DNA from 3 places in the Enterobacter sp. PL_is511 genome. Region 2 is predicted to be linked to each of the others. Evidence: predicted binding sites of a transcription regulator. Region 2 holds the regulator's gene; each other region holds the start of a gene.
What was found. The regulator CRP, encoded in region 2, controls carbon source genes, mostly activating them, when cyclic AMP is high. The targets are predictions, from matches to a motif close to ATGTGANNNNNNTCACAT.
Positions count from the first base shown of each region.

Region 1: hpt (hypoxanthine phosphoribosyltransferase) is a predicted target of CRP. The motif match lies at 4,312-4,329, and genes of this name have one in related genera.
Region 3: deoC (deoxyribose-phosphate aldolase) is a predicted target of CRP. The motif match lies at 3,766-3,783, and genes of this name have one in related genera.

Region 1 is NZ_JBVPGP010000022.1:161,049-169,225, forward strand. It holds gene AC0TN7_RS11785 (YacC family pilotin-like protein) at 1-54, opposite strand, end outside; gene cueO (multicopper oxidase CueO) at 200-1,768, shown strand; gene AC0TN7_RS11795 (glucose/quinate/shikimate family membrane-bound PQQ-dependent dehydrogenase) at 1,859-4,249, opposite strand; gene hpt (hypoxanthine phosphoribosyltransferase) at 4,458-4,994, shown strand; gene can (carbonate dehydratase) at 5,056-5,718, opposite strand; gene AC0TN7_RS11810 (ABC transporter ATP-binding protein) at 5,826-6,752, shown strand; gene AC0TN7_RS11815 (ABC transporter permease) at 6,749-7,519, shown strand; gene AC0TN7_RS11820 (PTS sugar transporter subunit IIA) at 7,624-8,064, shown strand; gene AC0TN7_RS11825 (polysaccharide deacetylase family protein) at 8,129-8,177, shown strand, end outside.
Region 2 is NZ_JBVPGP010000014.1:143,899-152,075, forward strand. It holds gene ppiA (peptidylprolyl isomerase A) at 201-773, shown strand; gene AC0TN7_RS02625 (putative adenosine monophosphate-protein transferase Fic) at 879-1,463, shown strand; gene pabA (aminodeoxychorismate synthase component 2) at 1,494-2,057, shown strand; gene argD (bifunctional acetylornithine/succinyldiaminopimelate transaminase) at 2,144-3,367, shown strand; gene AC0TN7_RS02640 (YccS/YhfK family putative transporter) at 3,364-5,451, opposite strand; gene crp (cAMP-activated global transcriptional regulator CRP) at 5,509-6,141, opposite strand; gene AC0TN7_RS02650 (OsmC family protein) at 6,453-6,857, shown strand; gene AC0TN7_RS02655 (phosphoribulokinase) at 6,924-7,793, opposite strand; gene AC0TN7_RS02660 (YheU family protein) at 7,824-8,042, opposite strand; gene AC0TN7_RS02665 (hydrolase) at 8,039-8,177, opposite strand, start outside.
Region 3 is NZ_JBVPGP010000022.1:8,825-17,001, reverse strand. It holds gene deoD (purine-nucleoside phosphorylase) at 1-57, opposite strand, end outside; gene deoB (phosphopentomutase) at 147-1,370, opposite strand; gene deoA (thymidine phosphorylase) at 1,424-2,746, opposite strand; gene deoC (deoxyribose-phosphate aldolase) at 2,856-3,635, opposite strand; gene AC0TN7_RS11140 (YjjI family glycine radical enzyme) at 3,898-5,445, shown strand; gene AC0TN7_RS11135 (YjjW family glycine radical enzyme activase) at 5,420-6,280, shown strand; gene AC0TN7_RS11130 (TatD family hydrolase) at 6,275-7,057, opposite strand; gene AC0TN7_RS11125 (patatin-like phospholipase family protein) at 7,054-8,106, opposite strand.

The sequences.
Region 1 (8,177 bases), on a different contig from region 2:
CGCACACATTGCCATCAGGCTACCGAACAAAATTGTCCTGAAAAACGTCTTCATTGCTTCTACCACTTCTTCACGGAAAATTAACGTTAGCATACTTGATGCCAGTGCGACGATCTTTATTATTGCCGCTTGACTTGACCTTCCGGTAAGGGGAGGGTTTATGCTCAAAAGATCGCCTGCTGGAAATAAGGAAATGAACATGCAACGTCGTGATTTTTTAAAATATTCCGTGGCGCTGGGTGCTGCCAGTGCATTACCCCTCTGGAGCCGCGCGGTTTTCGCGGCTGACAGGCCTGCCTTACCTATCCCTGACTTGCTGACCGCGGATGCCCGTAGCCGTATCAAGCTTGTTGTTCAGTCCGGCAACACGCTGTTCGGTGCGCACAACGCCACGACCTGGGGCTATAACGGCAATCTGCTCGGCCCGGCGCTGCAGCTGCGCAAAGGGAAGACGGTGACGGTGGATATCCACAACACGCTTGCCGAAGAGACGACGCTGCACTGGCACGGGCTGGAAGTGCCGGGCGAGGTAGACGGCGGGCCGCAGGGCGTCATCAAAGCGGGCGGCACGCGCAGCGTCACCTTTACGCCCGACCAGCGCGCGGCGACCTGCTGGTTCCATCCGCATCAGCATGGCAAAACGGGCCACCAGGTGGCGATGGGGCTGGCGGGGCTGGTGCTGATTGAAGACGACGAAAGTCGCCTGCTGCGCCTGCCGAAACAGTGGGGCATCGACGACGTGCCGGTGATTGTGCAGGACAAGAAATTCACCGCGGACGGGCAAATTGACTACCAGCTGGACGTGATGAGCGCGGCGGTAGGCTGGTTTGGCGACACGCTGTTGACCAACGGCGCCATTTATCCTCAGCACGCCGCACCCAAAGGCTGGCTGCGCCTGCGTCTGCTCAATGGCTGTAACGCGCGTTCGCTGAACTTCGCCGCCAGCGATAAGCGCCCGCTGTACGTAGTGGCAAGCGACGGTGGACTTCTGCCGGAGCCGGTAAAAGTAAGCGAACTGCCGATGCTGATGGGAGAACGCTTTGAGGTGCTGGTGGATATCAGCGACGGCAAGGCGTTTGATCTTGTGACCCTGCCGGTTAGCCAGATGGGGATGGCGGTCGCACCGTTTGACAAGCCGCATCCGGTGCTGCGTATTCAGCCGTTACTGGTAACCGCTTCCGGCACGCTGCCTGATACGTTAACCACTCTGCCAGCACTCCCGTCGCTTGATGGGCTTACGCAGCGTAAGCTACAGCTCTCCATGAACCCGATGCTCGATATGATGGGCATGCAGGCGCTAATGGCGAAATATGGCGATAAGGCGATGGCGGGGATGCATCACGGGCAGATGATGGGTCATATGAATATGGACCACGGCAAAATGGGCGGCATGGGGAACATGGATCACGGCGACCATGGCTTTGATTTCCACAACGCCAATATGATCAACGGTAAAGCGTTCGACATGAACACGCCGATGTTTGCTGCGACAAAGGGTCAGTTTGAGCGCTGGATGATTTCGGGCGAAGGGGACATGATGCTGCATCCGTTCCACATTCACGGTACGCAGTTCCGCATTCTCTCAGAAAACGGTAAAGCGCCGGATGCGCATCGCGCGGGCTGGAAAGATACGGTGAGAGTGGAAGGCGGCGTCAGCGAGGTGCTGGTGAAGTTTGACCACGACGCGCCGAAGGAGTTTGCCTATATGGCGCACTGCCATCTGCTGGAGCATGAAGATACGGGGATGATGCTCGGGTTCACTGTTTAAAACAGTGCGGCCTGATGCCCTCACCCTGGCCCTCTCCCACAGGGAGAGGGAACAAACACAAAAACGGCAACCGAGGTTGCCGTTTTGCTTTTATTTGCCTTCGTCAGGCAACGCATACGCGACAATATAGTCGCCCATCTTCGTGCCAAACGAACCGTGACCGCCCGCGGAGATGACAACGTACTGCTTGCCATTCACTTCATAGGTCATCGGGGTAGCCTGTCCGCCAGCCGGCAGACGGCCTTGCCACAGTTTCTCACCGTTGGTCATGTTGTACGCGCGCAGGTAGTTATCTGCGGTTGCCGCGATGAACAGCACGTTACCGGCGGTGGAAATTGGGCCACCCAGCATTGGCATACCCATATTGAACGGCACCGGAACCGGCATCGGGAACGGCATGCTGTCCTGCGGGGTACCAATACGTTTTTTCCACACGATCTGATTGGTTTTCAGATCCAGGCCGGAGATATAACCCCAGGCAGGCTGTTTACACGGCAGGCCAAACGGCGACAGGAACGGGTTCAGCGTTACGCCGAACGGTACGCCATACTGCGGCTGAATACCGGCTTCGGTACCGCTGCCTTTCGCGTCTTTCGGCTGCTCCATTGGGTTGCCCGGACCGCGTGGGATCAGACGGGAAACGAACGGCAGCGCCATTGGGTTGGCAATCGCGACCTGACGGTTCGGGTCAACGGAGATCCCGCCCCACTCGAACATCCCCAGGTTACCCGGGAAGACCAGCGTGCCCTGCTCAGAAGGCGGCGTGAAGATGCCTTCATAGCGCAGCTGATGGAACATCACGCGGCACACCAGCTGGTCAAACATCGTGGCACCCCACATGTCTGCCCCGCTGAGGTCTTTCTTCGGACGGAAGCTCAGGTCAGAGAACGGCTGGGTTTTGCTGACGTAATCGCCTTTCGCCGCACCCTGCGGAACCGGTTTTTCCGGTGCCGGCACAACCAGCTTGCCGTTGCTGCGATCCAGAACGAAGATGTTGCCGGTCTTGGCCGGGGCGTAAATCACCGGAACGGTTTTGCCGTTAACGGTAATGTCCGCCAGCGTCGGCTGGGACGGCATATCCATATCCCACAGATCGTGGTGTACGGTCTGATAGCTCCAGGCCAGCTTACCGGTGGTCGCGTTCAATGCCACAATAGCGCTGGCATAACGTTCCTGCTCCGGCGTGCGGTTACCGCCCCAGATATCTGGCGTAGTAACGCCCATCGGCAGGTAGACCAGGTCCAGCTTCGCGTCATACGCAGCCGGGGCCCAGGAGTTTGGCGAGTTAAAGGTAAAGGTGTGCTCGTCCGACGGGATCGCATTCGGATCTTTCGCGCCCGGGTCGAAGGCCCACAGCAGTTTACCGGTATTCACGTCGAAACCGCGGATAACGCCGGAGGTTTCACGCGTGGAGAAGTTATCCGTTACCGAACCGGCAATCACGATGGTTTTATCGGTGATGATCGGCGGCGAGGTTGGCTCATACAGACCCGGCGTGGTGTCCGGCATATTGGTCTGCAGATTCAGGATACCTTTATTGGCAAAGGTTTCGCACAGCTTGCCCGTTTCGGCATTGATGGCGAACAGACGGCCATCGTTCACCGGCAGCATGATGCGGCGCGGACAGTCGGCAACCACTTCCGGGCTCGCGTTATCGGCGCGCGCTTCGTGATAAGAGACGCCACGGCAGGTCACGTGCTGGAAGGACGGGTTGGAGTTCAGCTGCGGATCGAAGTGCCATTTCTCTTTACCGGTGGCCGCGTCGAGCGCGAACAGACGCTGGTGCGCCGTACACAGATAAAGCATGTTGCCCACTTTGATCGGGGTGACTTCGTTGGTCAGCTCGCCCGGATCGTTCGGCATCTTCAGGTCGCCGGTACGGAATACCCAGGCTTCTTTCAGGTTCTTAACGTTGTCCGCGTTGATCTGCTTCAGCGGAGAGTAGCGTTGACCTTCCTGATTACGACCATACGCAGGCCAGTCGCCGTCCGCCACCTGCGAGATAGCCGCCGCAGGCGTCGATTCTGCGTTCAGCGTACCGTTGATCTCCTGCGGGTCGTTAAAACCGGCCCAGGTCAGAATGCCGCCGGTAATCAGCAGGGCAACAACCAGGCCCGCCACAGCACCGCTGGAAGGCACAATCAGGCGACGCCACACGAACGGCAGGATCAGCCAGATACCGAAGAAGACCAGGATGTCGCTGCGCGGCGTCAGCGCCCAGAAGTCAAAGCCGACTTCCCAGACGCCCCAGATCATGGTGGCAAGAAGGAGTGCGGCATACAGCCACAGTGCAGATTGTTTTCTACGCCAGAGCAGGACGGTTACGCCAAGCATAACCAGGCCCGCAATCGGGTAGTACCAGGAGCCGCCGATCGCGACCAGCCAGACGCCACCGATTAACAGATACAGCGCGCAGAAGGCTGCGAACGCCGCTGTTAATGTCACCAGTAGACGCGGCTGTTTAGAGTTTGTTTCAGCCATAGAAAGTGTACTCGTCAGTTTTTGTTAATAATTTGCTAGCAACTAATTATAGGTATTAACAAGTGTGATCGGAATCACAATATTTGCTTTTTATAACTCATACGCCAGGGTTATCCATTTGCTGATATAATGGCTGGCTTGCGTATCAGTGCTGGATATTAACTCATCCGTATTGAGAGATTTTCATCAAAATCATTTGGTTAGTAATATGAAACATACTGTTGAAGTGATGATCCCGGAAGCCGAGATCAAAGCGCGTATCGCCGAACTGGGTCGTCAAATCACCGAACATTACAAGGACAGCGGCAGTGAAATGGTGCTGGTCGGTCTGTTGCGCGGCTCTTTCATGTTCATGGCGGACCTGTGCCGTGAAGTGCATGTGCCCCATGAGGTCGATTTTATGACCGCCTCCAGCTACGGCAGCGGCATGTCCACCACCCGTGATGTGAAAATCCTGAAAGATCTGGATGAAGATATTCGTGGTAAAGATGTGTTGATCGTTGAGGACATCATCGACTCCGGCAACACGCTGTCAAAAGTGCGCGAGATCCTGAGCCTGCGTGAGCCAAAATCGCTGGCGATTTGCACCCTGCTGGATAAGCCTGACCGCCGTGAAGTGCAGGTGCCGGTAGAGTTTGTCGGTTTTTCTATCCCGGACGAGTTCGTCGTCGGTTACGGCATTGACTACGCGCAGCGTTATCGCCATCTGCCGTATGTTGGAAAAGTGGTATTGCTGGACGAGTAATTGCGGGCTGATGCCCTCACCCCGGCCCTCTCCCACAGGGAGAGGGAGAAAATCCCCGGCTTTATTTATGGTTCACATGCTTAAGCTGAAGGTTGGCAATTCCCGAACGGTAACGCTGCTCCAGCGTTTCGCGATTGGTGGCGGTCACTTCCAGGTTGCGCAGCAGACCGTCGTGAATGCCGTACGCCCAGCCGTGGATCGAGACCTTCTGCCCGCGTTTCCACGCCGATTGCATGATCGTTGAGTGGCCCAGGTTATACACCTGCTCCATCACGTTGAGTTCGCACAGGGTATCCATGCGACGCTCCTGCGGCATTTCGCCCAGCAGTGAGCTATGTTTGAACCAGATATCGCGGATGTGCAGCAGCCAGTTATCAATGAGCCCCAGTTCCGTGTTTTCAACCGCCGCCTGCACGCCGCCGCAGCCGTAGTGGCCGCAAATGATGATGTGCTCGACTTGCAGAACGTCAACGGCATACTGAACAACAGAAAGACAGTTGAGATCGGTGTGAATCACCAGGTTGGCAACGTTGCGGTGAACAAACAGTTCGCCGGGCTCGAGGCCGGTCAGGCGCTCCGCCGGTACGCGGCTGTCGGAGCATCCAATCCAGAGAAAGCGTGGGTTTTGCGCCTGCGCGAGTTTTCCAAAAAATCCGGGGTCTTCCTCCACCAGCATTTTTGACCATAGTGCATTGTTGCTGATGAGTGTATCTATGTTGTTCATGGAGGTTAGCGACCTGTAACCGAGTAATTGCGTTGCGCTACTATAGGGTAACCCGACTTTTAATGAAACCACACAACGTGTGTCAGAACGGAAGGTAAGTTAATTTCATGGCAATTGCACTGGAGCTTGAGCAGCTTAAAAAAACCTATCCGGGCGGCGTTCAGGCGCTGCGCGGAATAGATCTAAAAGTAGAGGCCGGTGATTTTTATGCGCTTCTGGGGCCGAACGGGGCGGGGAAATCGACCACCATTGGGATCATCAGTTCGCTGGTCAATAAAACCTCCGGCCGGGTGAGCGTCTTTGGTTACGACCTGCAAAAAGATGTGGTGAACGCCAAGCGCCAGCTGGGTCTGGTGCCGCAGGAGTTCAACTTCAACCCGTTTGAGACGGTGCAGCAGATCGTTGTTAACCAGGCGGGTTATTACGGCGTCGAGCGTAAAGAGGCCCTGGAGCGGAGCGAAAAGTACCTCAAGCAGCTCGACCTGTGGGAAAAGCGTAACGAACGCGCGCGGATGTTGTCCGGCGGGATGAAGCGCCGCCTGATGATTGCCCGCGCGCTGATGCACGAGCCAAAGCTGCTGATCCTTGATGAGCCGACGGCGGGCGTCGATATCGAACTTCGTCGTTCCATGTGGGGCTTCCTGAAAGATCTCAACGACAAAGGCACCACCATTATTCTGACCACCCACTACCTTGAAGAGGCTGAAATGCTGTGCCGCAACATCGGCATCATTCAGCACGGCGAGCTGGTGGAAAACACTTCGATGAAGAACCTGCTCTCCAAGCTGAAATCAGAAACCTTCATTCTCGATCTGGCGGCAAAAAGTCCACTGCCGAAGCTGGAAGGGTATCAGTATCGTCTTGTCGATACCTCGACGCTGGAAGTGGAAGTGCTGCGCGAGCAGGGCATCAACAGCGTGTTCTCGCAGCTGAGCGCGCAGGGGATTCAGGTCTTAAGTATGCGTAACAAAGCGAACCGACTGGAAGAGCTGTTTGTCTCTCTGGTGCAGGATAAACAAGGAGACAAGGCATGACGCATCTTTACTGGGTCGCGCTGAAAAGTATCTGGGCGAAAGAGATTAACCGCTTCATGCGCATCTGGGTGCAAACCCTGGTGCCGCCGGTCATTACGATGACTCTGTACTTCATTATTTTCGGTAACCTGATAGGTTCCCGGATTGGTGAGATGCACGGCTTTACCTATATGCAGTTTATCGTGCCGGGCCTGATTATGATGGCGGTGATCACCAACGCCTATGCCAACGTGGCGTCGTCATTCTTCAGCGCCAAGTTCCAGCGCAACATCGAAGAGCTGCTGGTCGCGCCGGTACCGACGCACGTTATTATCGCCGGCTATGTCGGCGGCGGCGTGGCGCGCGGGCTGTGCGTGGGGATCCTGGTCACGGCGATTTCGCTGTTCTTCGTGCCGTTCCAGGTGCACTCGTGGCTGTTTGTGGCGCTGACGCTGCTCCTGACGGCGATCCTGTTCTCGCTGGCCGGTCTGCTGAACGCCGTGTTCGCCAAAACGTTTGACGACATCAGCCTGATCCCGACCTTCGTGCTGACGCCGTTGACCTATCTCGGCGGGGTGTTCTACTCCCTGACGCTGCTGCCACCGTTCTGGCAGGCGCTGTCGCACCTGAATCCGATTGTCTACATGATCAGCGGCTTCCGTTTTGGCTTCCTCGGTATCACTGACGTGCCGCTGTTTACCACGGTGGCGGTGCTGGTGGTGTTCATCATCGCCTTCTACCTGCTGTGCTGGTATCTGATCCAGCGCGGGCGCGGTCTGCGCAGCTAATCTTTTGCCCGGCGACATTCTGTTTGCCGGGCACTTTCTTTGACAGTTATCACCGAAAGCTAACCTTCACTCCGCTAAACTACTTGCCTGCTAAGGAGAGAGTTATGCTGGGATGGGTTATCACCTGCCACGATGAACGGGCGCAGGACATGCTGGACAAGCTTGAAGCCAGATTTGGCCCGCTGGCGCAATGCCGGGCGGTAAATTACTGGCGCGGGTTGAGCACTAACATGCTGAGCCGCATGATGTGCGATGCCCTGCATGAAACGGACACCGGTGATGGCGTGATTTTTTTGACCGATAAATCGGGCGCGGCGCCTTACCGCGCAGCCGCTTTGCTGAGCCATAAGCATGATTGCTGTGAGGTGATCTCGGGCATCAGCCTTCCATTACTTGAAGCGATGTATCCGCAGCGTGAAACGTTAACCAGCGCCGGGTTCCGAAACGCTATCGTCGCGCAGGGTACACCGGACGTCAGCAGCTTGTGGCATCAGCAGCAAAAAAATCCTCCTTTCGTCCTGCTCCATGATCTGTATAAGAATTAAACGTTGGTATTGATGTCGCTTTTGCTACAATGGCATAAGTATTTCCGCTTCGAATAAGACCCTCATGTTCACGCGTATTGTTTTTCTGCTGTTGATGTTCGTGTCCGGCACTT
Region 2 (8,177 bases):
CATATCTTTTAAGAGAAATTAGAACTTCATTGCATGTTTTTGTGTGATCCTGATCACACAAAATGGCGCTAAAGCCAACCGTTTGCGTGGTTACAACTGTTTCAATTTCGTAAAATTAGGTAAAAGGCTGGTCTCCGTTCATACTGCTCTTTAGAATCAAGCCATTCGCTTTTTATACTGCGCTTTGTTAAGGAATTCTCATGCTCAAATCAACACTGGCGGCTGTCGCAGCTGTGTTTGCTCTTTCTGCCGTTTCCCCTGCTGCGCTGGCAGCCAAAGGGGACCCTCACGTTCTGCTGACCACCTCCGCCGGGAACATTGAGCTGGAACTGAATAGCCAGAAAGCTCCGGTTTCTGTGAAAAACTTCCTCGACTACGTGAACAGTGGTTTCTATAACAACACCACTTTCCACCGCGTGATCCCTGGCTTTATGGTGCAGGGCGGCGGCTTCAACGAGCAGATGCAGCAGAAGCAGCCGAACCCGCCTATTAAAAACGAAGCGGACAACGGCCTGCTGAACAAGCGCGGCACCATCTCCATGGCGCGTACCGCAGACAAAGATAGCGCGACCAGCCAGTTCTTCCTCAACGTGGCGGATAACGCCTTCCTCGACCACGGTCAGCGTGACTTCGGCTATGCGGTGTTCGGTAAAATCGTGAAAGGGATGGATGTGGCTGACAAGATTTCTCAGGTGCCTACTCACGACGTCGGTCCGTATCAGAATGTGCCGTCAAAACCGGTGGTTATCCTCTCCGCAAAAGTTCTGCCGTAATTCTTCTGAACGCGGGCTCTCCTGCCCGCGTGATGTCGCCCTCCCTGCGAAAGCGCGTTTTGCTGCTTATACTTGTGGCAAACGGACTATTCAGGGAGGCGTTAAGTGAAAAAACTCACCGACAAGCAAAAATCCCGTCTCTGGGAACAGCAGCGTAACGTCAATTTACAGGCCAGTTGTCTCCTTGAAAAAGGTAATGGTCCCTCGGAACCCCACATTGAGACGCTGGAGCTTGGGCCTTCCGCGCCTGGGCTGCCCCATCTGTGCCTTATTCATCGCCATCTGTACCGCAGCGAGATGAAGCGGGCAGGCGAACTCCGTACCGACGATATTTTCAAGGGTGACATTCCGTTCTGCCATTTCGAATACATCGAAAAGATGGGTAACGAGCTGATGGCGGCGCTGGAAAGCGAAAAATATCTTGTGGGTCTTGAGAAAGCGGCGTTTGTTGACCGGGTTAGCCACTATTACTGCGAAATCAACATGCTGCATCCCTTCATGCGCGGCAACGGTATTGCCCAACGCGTTTTCTTCGAGCAGCTGGCGCTCCACGCGGGCTACGCGCTGGACTGGCGCGATATCGATCCCGAGCAGTGGGTGGCGGCTAACCGCAGCGGCGCAACGGGTGATTTATCCGCGCTAAACGCTATCTTTGCCAAAGTAGTGAGCGAAGCGCGGGAATCTGAGTAGAATAGGGCGGCATTTTTTTCGGGAGCCGCCATGATTCTGCTGATTGATAACTACGATTCCTTCACCTGGAACCTTTACCAGTATTTTTGCGAACTGGGTGCCGAGGTGGTTGTTCGTCGCAACGACGAGATCGATCTCGCCGATATCGAGACGCTGGCTCCACAGAAAATCGTGATTTCTCCGGGGCCGTGTACCCCCTCGGAGTCGGGTATTTCTCTGGATGTGATCCAGCACTATGCCGGCAGGCTGCCGATCCTGGGCGTCTGTCTGGGCCATCAGGCGATTGCCCAGGCGTTTGGTGCCACCATCGTGCGCGCTGCCAAAGTGATGCACGGTAAAACCTCGCCGGTCACCCACACGGGCACCGGAGTGTTCACGGGGCTCAATAATCCGTTAACCGTGACGCGCTACCATTCCCTGGTCATTGACCCGTCGACGCTGCCCGACTGCTTTGAGGTGACGGCCTGGAGCGATACGCAGGAGATCATGGGGATTCGTCACAGCGAATGGGACCTCGAAGGCGTGCAGTTTCATCCGGAAAGCATCCTCAGCGAGCAGGGCCATGCGCTGCTGGCAAATTTCCTCCATCGCTGAATAACTGTTGCCTTGTTGTGATTTTTTATGCATATTTTGTGATTATATTTTCACTATCAATGTGACATAAAATGGATGGGCATGACATGGCAACTGAACAACCAGCAATTACCCGCGCGACTTTCGATGAAGTGATCCTGCCGATTTATGCACCGGCTGAGTTTATCCCAGTGAAGGGAAAGGGCAGCCGCGTCTGGGATCAGCAGGGTAAAGAGTATGTGGATTTCGCGGGTGGTATTGCGGTCACGGCGCTGGGTCATTGCCATCCCGCGCTGGTGGAGGCGCTAAAAACCCAGGGCGAAACCCTGTGGCACACCAGCAACGTGTTCACCAACGAACCGGCGCTGCGCCTGGGTCGTAAGATCATCGATGCCACCTTCGCCGAGCGCGTGCTGTTTATGAACTCCGGCACAGAAGCCAACGAAACCGCCTTTAAGCTGGCGCGCTACTACGCCACAACGCGCCACAGCCCGTACAAAACCAAAATCATCGCCTTCCACAATGCCTTCCACGGACGCTCCTTCTTTACCGTCTCCGTTGGCGGCCAGCCGAAGTATTCCGACGGGTTTGGCCCGAAACCGGCTGATATCGTCCACGTGCCGTTTAACGATCTGCACGCGGTGAAGGCGGTGATGGACGACCATACCTGCGCGATAGTCGTTGAGCCGATCCAGGGTGAAGGCGGCGTGACGGCGGCAACCCCGGAATTCCTGAAAGGGCTGCGCGAACTGTGCGACGAGCATCAGGCGCTGCTGGTCTTTGATGAAGTGCAGTGCGGAATGGGGCGTACCGGCGATCTGTTCGCCTATATGCACTACGGCGTGACGCCGGATATTCTGACCAGCGCGAAAGCGCTCGGCGGCGGTTTCCCGGTGAGTGCGGTACTGACGACGCAGGAGATCGCCTCCGCGTTCCACGTTGGCTCTCACGGCTCCACCTACGGCGGTAACCCGCTGGCGAGCGCCGTGGCGGGTGCCGCGTTCGACATCATCAACACGCCAGAGGTGTTGAACGGCGTCAGCGCGAAGCGCGAGCTGTTCGTAAAACACCTGCAAAAGATTGACGAGCAGTACGATGTGTTCAGCGAGATCCGCGGGATGGGGTTATTGATTGGTGCCGAGCTGAAGCCGCAGTATAAGGGCCGCGCGCGCGACTTCCTGCACGCCGCCGCTCGCGAAGGGGTGATGGTGCTCAACGCCGGGCCGGACGTAATGCGCTTTGCGCCGTCGCTGGTGGTGGAAGATAAGGATATTGAAGACGGATTAACCCGCTTTGCCGCGGCGGTTGGGAAGATCGTCCAGCAGAATTAGTACGGCGTTCGTTTCAGCACGCGCGTTAACCAAACCCCATGATGCGGACGCTGACGCCATGCCACCGACGAAATGGTGTGCATGGTGTTCAAATGCCCCAGCACGCGCTGTAAATGCTGTTCCAGGGTGCTCATTGGGCCGTGGGTCAGCGTTTCCGGCGCTTCCAGAATATTTGAATCCCCCGACTCACCCGGCGAGTCATACTCCAGACGCTGCTGACACCGCTGCAACGCAATTTCACACGACTGCAAATAGCGCTGCGCCAGATCCGGCGTGAGCATCGTGTGCTCGCGCGCCAGCGTGGTCATGGCGTTAATGTGCTCGACGATAAACTGGCTGTGCGTCACCCAGAGCTTCATATCGGCCAGATAGTGCGAGTTAAAGCCCGGCTCCTGCATCGCCTGATTGAGCGAGTTAAACAGGGCGTTGTGCGCCTGGTTGACCTTCATGCGCTGATACGCCAGCGGGGAGGGCTGCGGGTCGTCGCTCAGGATCAGGCGAATGGCCTGCTGGTCGGCTTCCAGCGCGTCGTGGGCGTTCTGCCTGAGCAGCCCGCTTTGCCACTGCGGCCACAGCCAGACCATGCCGCCAAAGGCAATCAGGCAGCCGATCAGGGTATCAATCAGCCTGGCGACAATAAACTGTTCGCCATTGAGCGTGAGCAGCTGCAGGGTGTATACCGCCGTCACCGTGAAGCCCACCATCGCCCAGCCGTAGTTTTTGCGGATAATCAGGTAGCTCACCAGCGTGATCGCCAGCATCCCTGCCAGGGTGTAGCCTTCCGGCACGTGGAAGTGCAGCGTCACGCCCGCAATGATCAGCCCGGCCATGGTGCCGCCCGCCCGATGCAGAATACGCACCCGCGTGGCGCCATAGCCGTTCTGGGTGACAAACAGCACGGTCATTAAGATCCAGTAGGGTTTCGGCAGATGCAGCGCCATGCCCATCAGGCTGGCGGTACTGAGCATCACGCTAATTCGTGCGGCGTTGCGCAGGGCGGACGATTTAAGCGACAGATAGCTCCTGAGCGCGGGCAATAACGGCAGGCGTTTTTGCTTATCCGCCATCAGATCGCGCGGATAGAGCGGGCGCTGGGTGCGTAGCACGCGGGCGATGCGGCTGAAGTGCCAGGCGGCAAACTGGCCGACCGGGTTATCCGGATGCTGACGGGCGATTTTCTCCAGCGCGCCCAGCTGTTTTTCCATGTTAAAGCGTGTGGGGTAGCGGTGGTAAAGAATATCGTCTGCCAGCACCCGCAGACGTGCCGAGACGGTCTGCGCGTTCCAGCGGATCACCGCTTCGGCGTGGCTGCGCTCGACCAGCTTTTGCACCTCCTGCGGATGGTGCAGGCTTACGGAGATATGCTCCTGCAGATCCAGGCCTACCTGGAAGGTGCGCAGCAGCCGTTTGTATTCGTGGTTCTTGTTGGCGGCGAGCATATGCAGCTGCTGATAGCACTGGCTTATCAGATCCACCACCTTCTGCTGGCGCGTCAGCAGGGGCGGTAAGGATTTTTCCGGATCGGTATGCTGGGTCAGCAGGGTGTATTTGGCTTCGCAGTAATCCGCAAGCTGCACATAGAGCAGGCTCAGGGATTCACGCAGCGGCTGCTCCCGCCACAGCCAGAACCAGAACCAGTTAAACAGGCCGTACCATAATGTCCCCAGGGCGTAGATCAGCAGCGGCTCCCACACCGGCATATTCCCGGCGAGGCTCAGCGTGAAAATGGCCGCAATCAGCGACGCGGGAAGCAGGCGGGCGTGCAGAGAACTGATTTCCGCCGTGACGCCGAGGGTCATCGCCAGCACGGTCAGGATCAGCGGCAGCGGAATATCACGAGCCAGTAAAAGCTGTACGGCGAGGCTACAGCCCGCAAACAGGCAGCCGCCGATAATCAGGCGTTTGAAAAAGCGCTTATGCGGCGTGTCCAGACCGGCGATGTTGCAGCAGGCAGGCACGAGGGAAAACAGCAGACCTTGCTGAAGATGTCCGAGGATCAGGCCTATGGCCACAGGAAGACACAACACCAGCGTTTGTCGCAGTGCGTAGTTAACTTCCGGGTGATAGATCAGCCTGCGCCACATGGGGAGTAGAGACAAAAACGGCGTGACACCTTGCGATGGCACGCCGTTTAAGCGGAATTAACGCGTTCCGTAAACCACGATGGTTTTACCGTGGGCAGAGATCAGGTTTTGATCTTCCAGCATTTTCAGGATACGGCCCACTGTTTCACGGGAGCAACCGACGATCTGACCAATTTCCTGACGGGTAATTTTAATTTGCATGCCGTCCGGGTGGGTCATAGCGTCTGGCTGTTTCGCCAGGTTCAGTAGGGTCTGTGCGATACGGCCTGTCACGTCCAGGAAGGCGAGGTTGCCCACTTTCTCTGAGGTGACCTGCAGACGGCGCGCCATCTGGGAAGAAAGACGCATCAGGATGTCAGGGTTAACCTGAATCAGCTGACGGAACTTCTTGTAAGAAATTTCAGCCACTTCACATGCTGTCTTTGCACGAACCCAGGCGCTACGTTCCTGGCCCTCTTCAAACAGGCCCAGTTCACCGATGAAATCGCCCTGGTTCAGATAAGAAAGGATCATCTCTTTCCCTTCTTCATCTTTGATCAGCACTGCCACCGAGCCTTTAACGATGTAATACAACGTTTCCGCTTTTTCACCCTGGTGAATCAGCGTGCTCTTTGATGGGTACTTATGAATGTGGCAATGAGACAAGAACCATTCGAGAGTCGGGTCTGTTTGCGGTTTGCCAAGCACCATGCGCTGTTATCCTCTGTTATAAGCTGTCACCAGAGTCATCAGATGCATCCGGACTCTGGGGTTGCAATCGAATTCTTACCCATACCCTGGGAAGTCGGCTACCGTAACGTTTCGCAGCCAGTAAAGTTTGATGTCCTCTGCATACATGTGTAACGTCAATGTATTACTGTAGCATCCAGAGTGTTTTAGCATAGCTTTCGCCGCGTGTCTCCTGGTGTCTCGCTTCAGCATGATGCAGGTCGCCTTCCATTGCGAGAAATGTAACGCACGCGTAATCTGTCACCAAAAATGCAACGTTGGAGTTTAAGAATATGCAAGCGCGCGTGAAATGGGTTGAAGGTTTAACGTTCCTGGGCGAGTCCGCGTCAGGACACCAGATTTTGATGGACGGTAACTCCGGCGATAAAGCGCCAAGCCCAATGGAAATGGTGCTGATGGCGGCAGGGGGATGCAGCGCCATTGACGTGGTGTCGATTCTGCAAAAAGGTCGTCATGACGTGACGGATTGTGAGGTTAAACTCACGTCAGAACGTCGCGAAGAGGCGCCACGCCTGTTCACCCATATTAATCTGCACTTTGTGGTCACCGGTAAAGAGTTGAAGGACGCAGCGGTCTCGCGTGCGGTGGATCTGTCTGCGGAGAAGTACTGCTCTGTGGCGTTAATGCTGGAGAAAGCGGTAAAAATCACGCATTCGTATGAAGTGATCGAGGCTTAATTATTGGGGCATCGTGCGTGTTGATGCCCTCACCCTAACCCTCTCCCACAGGGAGAGGGAACATGTTCACGCGATCTGCTTCCCTTCCATCAGTCGCTCCACCAGCGGCGTCATGATGAGCTCCATCGCCAGCCCCATTTTTCCGCCCGGCACGACTAACGTATTCATGTGCGAAATAAACGAGCCCTGCAGCATGGCCAGTAGCCAGGGGTAATCAATGCCTTCGAGATTGCGGAAATGGATCACCACAAAGCTCTCATCAAGGGACGGGATACTTTTGGCGGCAAACGGGTTGGAGGTGTCCACCGTCGGCACCCGCTGGAAGTTGATATGGGTGCGGGAGAACTGCGGTGTCAGGAAGTTGATGTAATCTTCCATGGAGCGCACCACCGAGTCCATCACCGCCTCTCGTGAATGGCCGCGCTCGCTCATGTCGCGCGTCAGCTTCTGGATCCACTCCAGGTTAACGATAGGGACCACGCCGACCAGCAGGTCCACGTGGCGCGCCACGTCGTGTTGAGGAGTGACCACGCCACCGTGCAATCCTTCGTAAAACAGCACGTCGGTGGGTTCCGGCAGCGGTTGCCACGGGGTGAACGTCCCCGGCACCTGATTCCAGGGAACGGCTTCATCATAGGTATGCAGATACTTGCGGGACTGCCCTTTGCCGCTCTGACCGTACTCTATAAAGGTTTGTTCCAGCAGGCCGAAGTCATTGGCTTCCGGGCCGAAATAGCTGATGTGTTTACCCAGATCGCGCGCTTTACGGATGGCCATATCCATCTCCGGACGCGTGTAGCGGTGAAAGCTGTCGCCTTCGACCTCCGCCGCACGAAGATTCAGCTGGGCGAAAATCTTGCGAAAGGCGAGGCTGGTGGTGGTGGTTCCCGCACCACTCGACCCCGTAACGGCAATAACCGGATGTCTGGCAGACATAGCAACTCCCTGACTGAAAAGGGTGGAAGATCAGCCGTGAAACGCGTTGCGGGGCATGATATTGACCGTCTCATGCAGTTCTGACCACACCAGCACCACGTCGCCGCTTTTCAGCTGGCGCTTTACATCGTTGACCTTTTGCTCAAGCGAGCGTTCCTGTTCACCATAATCGGTGCCTTCGCGTAATACAAAGCTTTCAATCAGATTATCGAGCGTTTCGGGAGCCAGATCCTGCCAGGGAATAATCATTTTGCACCGTCCAGATAAGGGGTTAGCCAGTCAGGAATACGCGTCTCAAGCCACATTTTCGGGCGGCGCAGCGTACCGCCGATAAACCCGACGTGGCCGCCGTGCTCGGTCAACTGATAGTGAACGTTGTCGGGC
Region 3 (8,177 bases), on a different contig from region 2:
CATCAATACGACGTCAGCGAAATCACCCATTTCTGCATTAATGTGAGGAGTTGCCATCTTCAGTTCCTTTTACATTGTTTATTCTTTTCACCCTCTCCCTGTGGGAGAGGGCCGGGGTGAGGGCATCAGACCGCACCCTACATGATTCAGAACATGGCCTTGCCATATTCCATGTCAGACGTACCAAAGTATTTCGCGATAGTCTGGCCGATGTCCGCGAAGGTTTCACGGTGACCGAGCGAGCCCGGCTTCACTTTCGGGCCGTACACCAGCACCGGAATGTGCTCACGGGTGTGGTCGGTCCCGGTCCAGGTTGGGTCACAGCCGTGGTCCGCGGTCAGGATCAGAATGTCATCTTCACCCACCAGCTCCATCAGCTCCGGCAGACGGCGGTCGAACAGCTCAAGACCCGCAGCATAACCCGCGACGTCGCGACGGTGCCCCCAGGAGGAGTCGAAGTCCACGAAGTTGGTGAAGACAATGGTCTTGTCGCCCGCTTCTTTCATCTCTTTGATGGTGGCATCGAACAGCGCATCAAGACCGGTGGCTTTCACTTTTTTGGTGATGCCGCAGTTGGCGTAGATGTCCGCGATTTTACCCACGGACACCACGTGACCGTCTTTCTCATCGACCAGCTTCTGCAGCACTGTCGGTGCCGGTGGCTCAACGGCCAGGTCATGACGGTTACCGGTACGCTGGAAGTTACCCGCTTTGTCGCCGATAAACGGACGCGCGATCACGCGGCCAATGTTGTAGCCGCCTTCGGTCAGCTCTTCGCGTGCGATTTCGCACAGCTCGTAGAGTTTATCCAGGCCAAACGTCTCTTCGTGGCAGGCAATCTGGAACACGGAGTCAGCAGAGGTGTAGAAAATCGGCTTGCCGGTTTTCATATGCTCTTCGCCGAGCTGGTCCAGAATCACGGTACCGGAAGAGTGGCAGTTACCGAGGTAGCCCGGCAGGTTGGCACGCTTAACCAGCTTGTCCAGCAGCTCCTGCGGGAAGCTATTCTCGTGATCGGAGAAATATCCCCAGTCAAACAGTACCGGCACACCGGCGATTTCCCAGTGTCCAGACGGGGTATCTTTACCGGAAGAGAGTTCGTGAGCCCAGCCGTAGGCGCCCACCACTTCCGCGTTGCCGTCCATACCGGCTGCGATTTTACCGGTAGAACCTTCATGTGCTTTCACCAGACCGAGGCGGGTCAGGTTAGGTAGAGTCAGAGGGCCTTTACGACCGTTGTCCGCTTCGCCTTTCGCACAGGCTTCCGCGATGTGACCCATGGTATCGGAACCCACGTCACCAAAACGTTCTGCATCTTCGGTTGCGCCGATGCCGAATGAGTCCAGCACCATAATAAATGCACGTTTCATAATTGTTCTCCGTACGTAGTGCTTCAAAAATTATCGATCAGATCAGTATACCGCTATTCGGTGATACGGCGATAGACAGTCGGTGTGGTTTCCGGTGCTTTATCGTCAAGCGTGATGGCCGCCTTCACCGCTTTCGCCGCTTCCTGCCAGCTGGCTTCGTCTTTGGCGTGGATCACCGCCAGCGGACGTTGGCCGTCAACGCTGTCGCCCAGACGGGCCATATCGGTAAAGCCGACGCTGTAATCAATGGTGTCTGACGCCTGACGACGGCCGCCGCCCATCGAGACCACCGCCATGCCGAGGGCACGGGTGTCCATCGCAGAAACAAACCCTTCGCTATCGGCATACACCGCTTTGCTGAGCGTCGCGGTTGGCAGGTATTTCGCGTAGTTTTCGACGAAGTCGGTCGGGCCTTTTTGCGCCGCGACCATGCGGCCGAAGATCTCCGCCGCTTTGCCGTTGTCCAGCACCGCCTGCAGCTTCGCGCGGGCGTCGGCGTCGTCTTTGGCGAGCTTGCCGGAGATTAACATCTCAACGCACAGCGCCATGGTGACGTCGAACAGGCGCGGGTTACGGTATTCGCCGGTGAGGAACTGTACCGCCTCACGCACTTCGACGGCGTTACCGGCGCTGGAAGCCAGCACCTGGTTCATATCGGTGAGCAGTGCGGTGGTGCGCACGCCCGCGCCGTTGGAGACGCCAACGATCGCTTCGGCCAGCGCCTCGGAGAGTTCATAGGTTGGCATAAACGCGCCGCTGCCCACCTTCACGTCCATCACCAACGCGTCCAGCCCTTCTGCCAGCTTCTTCGCCAGGATAGAGGCGGTGATCAGCGGGATGGAGTCAACGGTGGCGGTGATGTCGCGGGTAGCGTAGAAACGCTTGTCTGCCGGAGCAAGAGAGCTGGTCTGGCCGATAATCGCCACACCAACGTCTTTAATAATGTCGCGGAAGCGGTTGTCATCCGGGAAGATATCGAAGCCCGGAATGGCTTCCAGTTTGTCGAGCGTACCGCCAGTGTGGCCCAGGCCGCGTCCGGAGATCATCGGGATGTAACCGCCACAGGCTGCCACCATTGGGCCGAGCATCAGAGACGTTACGTCGCCCACGCCGCCGGTGGAGTGTTTATCCACAATCGGGCCGTTAAGGTTGAGGCTTTTCCAGTCCAGAACGGTTCCTGAATCTCGCATCGCCATGGTCAGCGACACGCGCTCAGGCATCGACATATCGTGGAAGAAAATGGTCATCGCCAGAGCCGCAATCTGCCCTTCTGAGACGGTGTTATCACGAATGCCGTTAATGAAGAAGCGGATCTCTTCGTCGCTTAATGCATGACCATCACGTTTTTTACGAATAATTTCTTGTGCGAGAAACACGGTAACCTCCATGCGGAATCGGGGGAGTTGTGGCGGGTGGCGCTACGCTTACCCGCCCTACGATCCTGTAGGCCGGATAAGCGAAGCGTCATCCGGCGTTGTCTGGCAATCAGTAGCTGCTTGCGCTCTTACCGTCGCCGTGACCCAGCGCCTTCAGCAGGCTAGCCAGCAGGCTGGACGCACCGAAACGGTAGTGACGGGAATCGGCCCAGTCGGCGCCGAACAGTTCGTCAGCAATCGCCAGGAACTGCTGCGCGTCTTCGGCGGTACGCACGCCGCCCGCAGGTTTGAAACCAACGGTTTTGGACACGCCCATGTCGCGGATCACTTCCATCATGATGCGCGCGCTTTCCGGGGTGGCGTTAACCGGCACTTTACCGGTAGAGGTTTTAATGAAATCCGCACCGGCTTTGATGGAGATTTCAGATGCCTTACGAATCAGCGCCTCTTCTTTCAGCTCGCCGGTTTCGATGATCACTTTAAGCAGCACGTTTGCCGCCGCACACGCGTCTTTACAGGCCTTCACCAGGTCAAAACCGACCTGCTCGTTGCCGGCGATCAGCGCGCGGTATGGGAACACCACGTCAACTTCGTCTGCACCGTAAGCAATCGCCGCGCGGGTTTCTGCCAGCGCAATCTCGATATCGTCGTTGCCGTGCGGGAAGTTAGTCACGGTTGCAATGCGCACGTCCGGCGTGCCCTGCTCTTTCAGCGTCTTACGGGCAATCGGGATAAAGCGCGGGTAGATACAAACGGCTGCGGTGTTACCCACTGGCGTTTTCGCCTGATGGCACAGGGCGATGACTTTCTCATTGGTGTCGTCATCGTTCAGGGTAGTCAGGTCCATCAGTTTCAACGCGCGCAGGCTGCTTGCAGTTAAATCGGTCATAACAATCTCCAACGGCAGTGCCGTATAAATTTTACCTTGCAGGTCTGTGAGTATTCTAACATCCACCCGCATCCACACTTCGACATTCATCACAGTTAATGAAAACTGCGTACAAATTTGCATTACTGTAATGAGATCTTCTTCAAACTTTAGTGCGCAAATTGCCGACTAAAGCAGCAATACCCCCTGTGGGATCAAAAGCGCCAACAGGCAGGCTTTCTACAATCCGTTCATCATCCGCAGAACATTCAAGGAAGCGAATATGCCCCACTCCAGCCCCGACGCCCTGCAGCAACGTTGCCAGCAGATTGTGACAAGCCCGGTGTTATCCCCGGAACAAAAACGTCATTTTCTGGCGCTGGAAGCGGAAAACAACCTGCCGTATCCGGCACTTCCTGAAGCTGCGCGCGCCGCGCTGGACGAGGGGTTTATCTGCGACATGTTCGAAGGCCATGCGCCTTACAAACCCCGTTACGTTCTGCCGGATTACGCAAAATTTCTGGCTAACGGTTCAGAATGGCTGGAGCTGGAAGGGGCAAAAGATCTCGACGATGCCCTCTCGCTGCTAACCATCCTTTATCACCATGTTCCATCCGTCACATCGATGCCGGTCTATCTCGGCCAGCTTGATGCGCTGCTGCAACCATATGTTAGAATTCTAACACAAGAAGAAATCAATAGCCGAATAAAACGTTTCTGGCGCTATCTTGACCGTACGCTGCCGGATGCCTTTATGCATGCCAATATCGGGCCGGAAGATACGCCCATCACCCGTGCCATTCTGCGTGTCGATGCAGAGCTGAAGCAGGTCGCGCCGAACCTGACCTTTATTTATGATCCAGAGACCACCCCGGACGATTTGCTGCTTGAGGTAGCAAAAAACATATGTGAATGCAGTAAACCGCACATTTCTAATGGCCCGGTGAATGATAAAATTTTCACAAAAGGTCGTTATGGCGTGGTGAGCTGTTACAACTCCCTGCCTCTGGCTGGCGGTGGCAGCACCCTGGTGCGCCTTAACCTCAAAGCCATTGCTGAATGCAGCACGTCCATTGAAGACTTCTTCACCCGCATGCTCCCGCACTATTGCCAGCAGCAAATGGCCATCATCGATGCACGCTGTGGTTTCCTGTACGAGCAATCTGGCTTCTTTGAGAATAGCTTCCTGGTAAAAGAGGGGCTGATTGATGCCGATCGGTTTGTGCCGATGTTTGGCATGTACGGACTGGCGGAAGCGGTAAACGTGCTCTGTGAGAAAGCTGGCATCGCGGGGCGTTACGGCAAAGATGAGCAGGCCAACGCGCTGGGCTATCGCATCAGCGAACAGCTTGCGGTGTTTGTCGAAAACACGCCGGTGAAGCACGGCTGGAAGCAGCGCGCGATGCTTCACGCGCAGTCGGGGATCAGCTCCGACTCCGGCACCACGCCGGGCGCGCGCCTGCCCTACGGCGACGAGCCGGATCCCATCAGCCACCTGCTGGCGGTAGCTCCCCATCACAAGCACTACTCTTCCGGGATAAGCGATATCCTGACGCTGGATGAGACGGTAAAACGCAACCCGCAGGCGGTGGTTCAGCTGTGCCTGGGCGCGTTCAGGGCGGGTATGCGCGAGTTTACCGCCAACGTGGCGGGTAACGATCTGGTGCGCGTCACCGGGTATATGGTGCGGCTATCGGATCTGGAGAAATACCGGGAAGCAGGGTCGAGAACGAACACCACGTGGCTGGGGGAAGAAGCCGCACGCAATACCCGCATTCTGGAACGTCAGCCGCGCGTGATTAGCCATGAACAGCAGATGCGCTTTAGTTAGTCAGGTCATTCCTTTTTCCTGCGTGGACGGGCCGGGCAGCCGCCTGGCCCTGTTCCTGCAGGGCTGCAACCTGCGCTGTAAAACCTGCCACAACCCGTGGACGATTGGCCGCTGCAACGACTGCGGGGACTGCGTGCCCCACTGTCCGTACGACGCGCTGACCATTCAGGCCGGGCGCGTCTGGTGGCAGGAGAGCGACTGCCAGCAGTGCGACACCTGTCTGCACCTGTGTCAGCAGCAGGCAACGCCTATGGCGCACCGCTTCAGCGTGGAAGAGATCCTCGCTCAGATCCGCAAATCCGCACCGTTTATCGAAGGGATCACCGTCAGCGGCGGTGAAGCCACAACGCAATTACCGTTTTTGATCGCCCTGTTCACCGCGATCAAAGCCGATCCTGCCCTGCGCCACCTCACCTGTCTGGTCGACAGCAACGGTCTGTTAAGCGAAACCGGCTGGGAAAAGCTGCTGCCGGTACTGGATGGCGCGATGCTGGATCTGAAGGCGTGGGACAATGAGCATCACCGTTTTCTGACCGGGCGCGAAAACCCGCAGATTAAACAGAGTATTCGCTGGCTGGCACAGCATCAACGGCTGACTGAATTGAGGCTCCTGGTGATCCCAGAGCAATGTGATTATCTGGAACATCTGAAACCGCTGACAACGTTTATCCACGGGCTGGGGAATATTCCGGTGCGTATTAACGCGTTTCATGCGCATGGCGTGTACGGTGAGGCAGCGTCATGGCGCAGCGCCACGCCTGAGGACGTTGAACCGCTAGCGCGGGCGCTGGAAAAACAGAAGATAACGGTGATCCGCCCGGCGCTTTACCTATAGCGTGATACCAAATACCGAACGCGTATTTTCCAGCAGCGCATCGGCAATCACCTCTTCCGGCTCCTGTCGCAGTTCACACAGGGTGGTGAACACGCGCGCCGCCTGTTCCGGGCGATTCGGCTGACCCTGAAAACCATTCAGCGGCATATCCGGCGCGTCGGTTTCCAGCAGCAGCGCCGACAGCGGCAGCTGTGCCATCACGTCCCGGGTTTTACTGGCGCGCGGATAGGTGATGGTGCCACCGACGCCGATTTTATAGCCCAGCTCAATAAAACGCTGCGCCTGCTGCAGGCTGCCGGAGAAACCGTGCACGACGCCCCTGCGCGGCAGATCGATGCGCTTCAGGTGCATCGCCAGCTTATCGTGCGTGCGTCTTGAATGGAGGATCACCGGCAGATCGTGACGCTTCGCCAGCCTGAGCTGCGCGTCGAGGATCGTCTGCTGGCGCTCAAACTGCGGGTTCTCGCGATAAAGATCGAGGCCGATCTCCCCGATGGCGACAAGCTTGTCGCCTGCGGTCTGCACTATCTCATCAAGTCTCTCTATGTGCTCATCACGATGCCGCTCAATCACGATCGGATGCAGGCCGAGCGCCGCATAGAGCGCGGGGTGCCGCGCAGAAAGATCCAGCACGCGGGAAAAGTACGCCGCTTCCACTGACGGCACAATGATGGCCTGAACGCCTGCGTCAGCCGCTTTCGCAATGCTTTGCGCTTCCTCCCCCGTAAACGGCGGGAAATCAAAGTGGCAGTGGGTATCGATAAAGCGGTGCGTCACGCCAGATCCTCGTTATCCAGTAAAGCATCATTCGCCTGCGGAATGTCCACCAGCGGCATCGTCAGGGCATCGTTGGCGACAATCGCAGGCGGCGTAATAATGCGTTTATGGCGATGAAGCGGCGGTTGCTCCGCCAGCATTTTCCCTACCGTTGCCAGGAAGTAGCGCCCGCACAGCCGTCCCGTTTTGTAATCCATGCGCAGCGCAGGGACGCGGCTGCCCAGGGCCATGCTCAGCAGCGGCTTAGGCGGATAGATTTCAAAAATACGCAGCTTACCCGGCGGTTTTTCAATGAAGCGCTGCATCGCACCGTAGGTGGTTTCATGCTGCTTCGCGATGTTCACCAGCGGCTGCAGGCTGCTGTCGCCCAACCAGCGCTCCATCCGTTTAAACCACTGCGGCGTGTAATACATTTGCGACGGTACGGTACGGATCACCACAATGGTTTTCGCCCCGCGACGGGCGGCTTCCTGCACCGGTACCGCGTCACTGATCCCCCCGTCCAGATAGCTAATGCCGTCCAGCAGCGCACCGGTACGATAAAAACCGGGGATCGCGCTGGAGGCGCGGATGATGTCCAGCCAGTTCTCCTTCTGAGGCGAAAAATAGCCCGGCGAATAATCATCCCCCCGGCTGGCGCACATCCAGAATTCTTTGCCGCTATCAAACAGACGGGCCGCGGTGTCCATGGCCAGCGGCATCTGGCTGGAGGTCGACTCCAGCAGCCAGTCGAGATCGATCAGGTTACCGCCGCGCACAAAGCGCACCGGATTAAAAAACTCTTTCGCCGTGGTGTAGCGCATGATGACCTTTCGCGCATAGCCGGGCTGGTTACAAACATAGGCAGAAAGGTTCTGCGCCCCGGCAGAGGTACCGAAGTAGAGGTCAAACGGGTTGAACTGCGCGCGCATAAATTCGTCCAGCACGCCGGCGGTGAAAATGCCGCGCTGTCCTCCACCTTCGCAGACCAGCGCGAGTTGACCTGCGCGAAACGGTTTTAACGTCAGCGGCGCAATATTGCCGAGCGTAACGGGAATTCGTTGCCCCACCTCTGCTTTCCTGTTTTGATTATTTTATAACACCACAGTAACGCACCCGACCTGTTACGCAAATAAGAAAA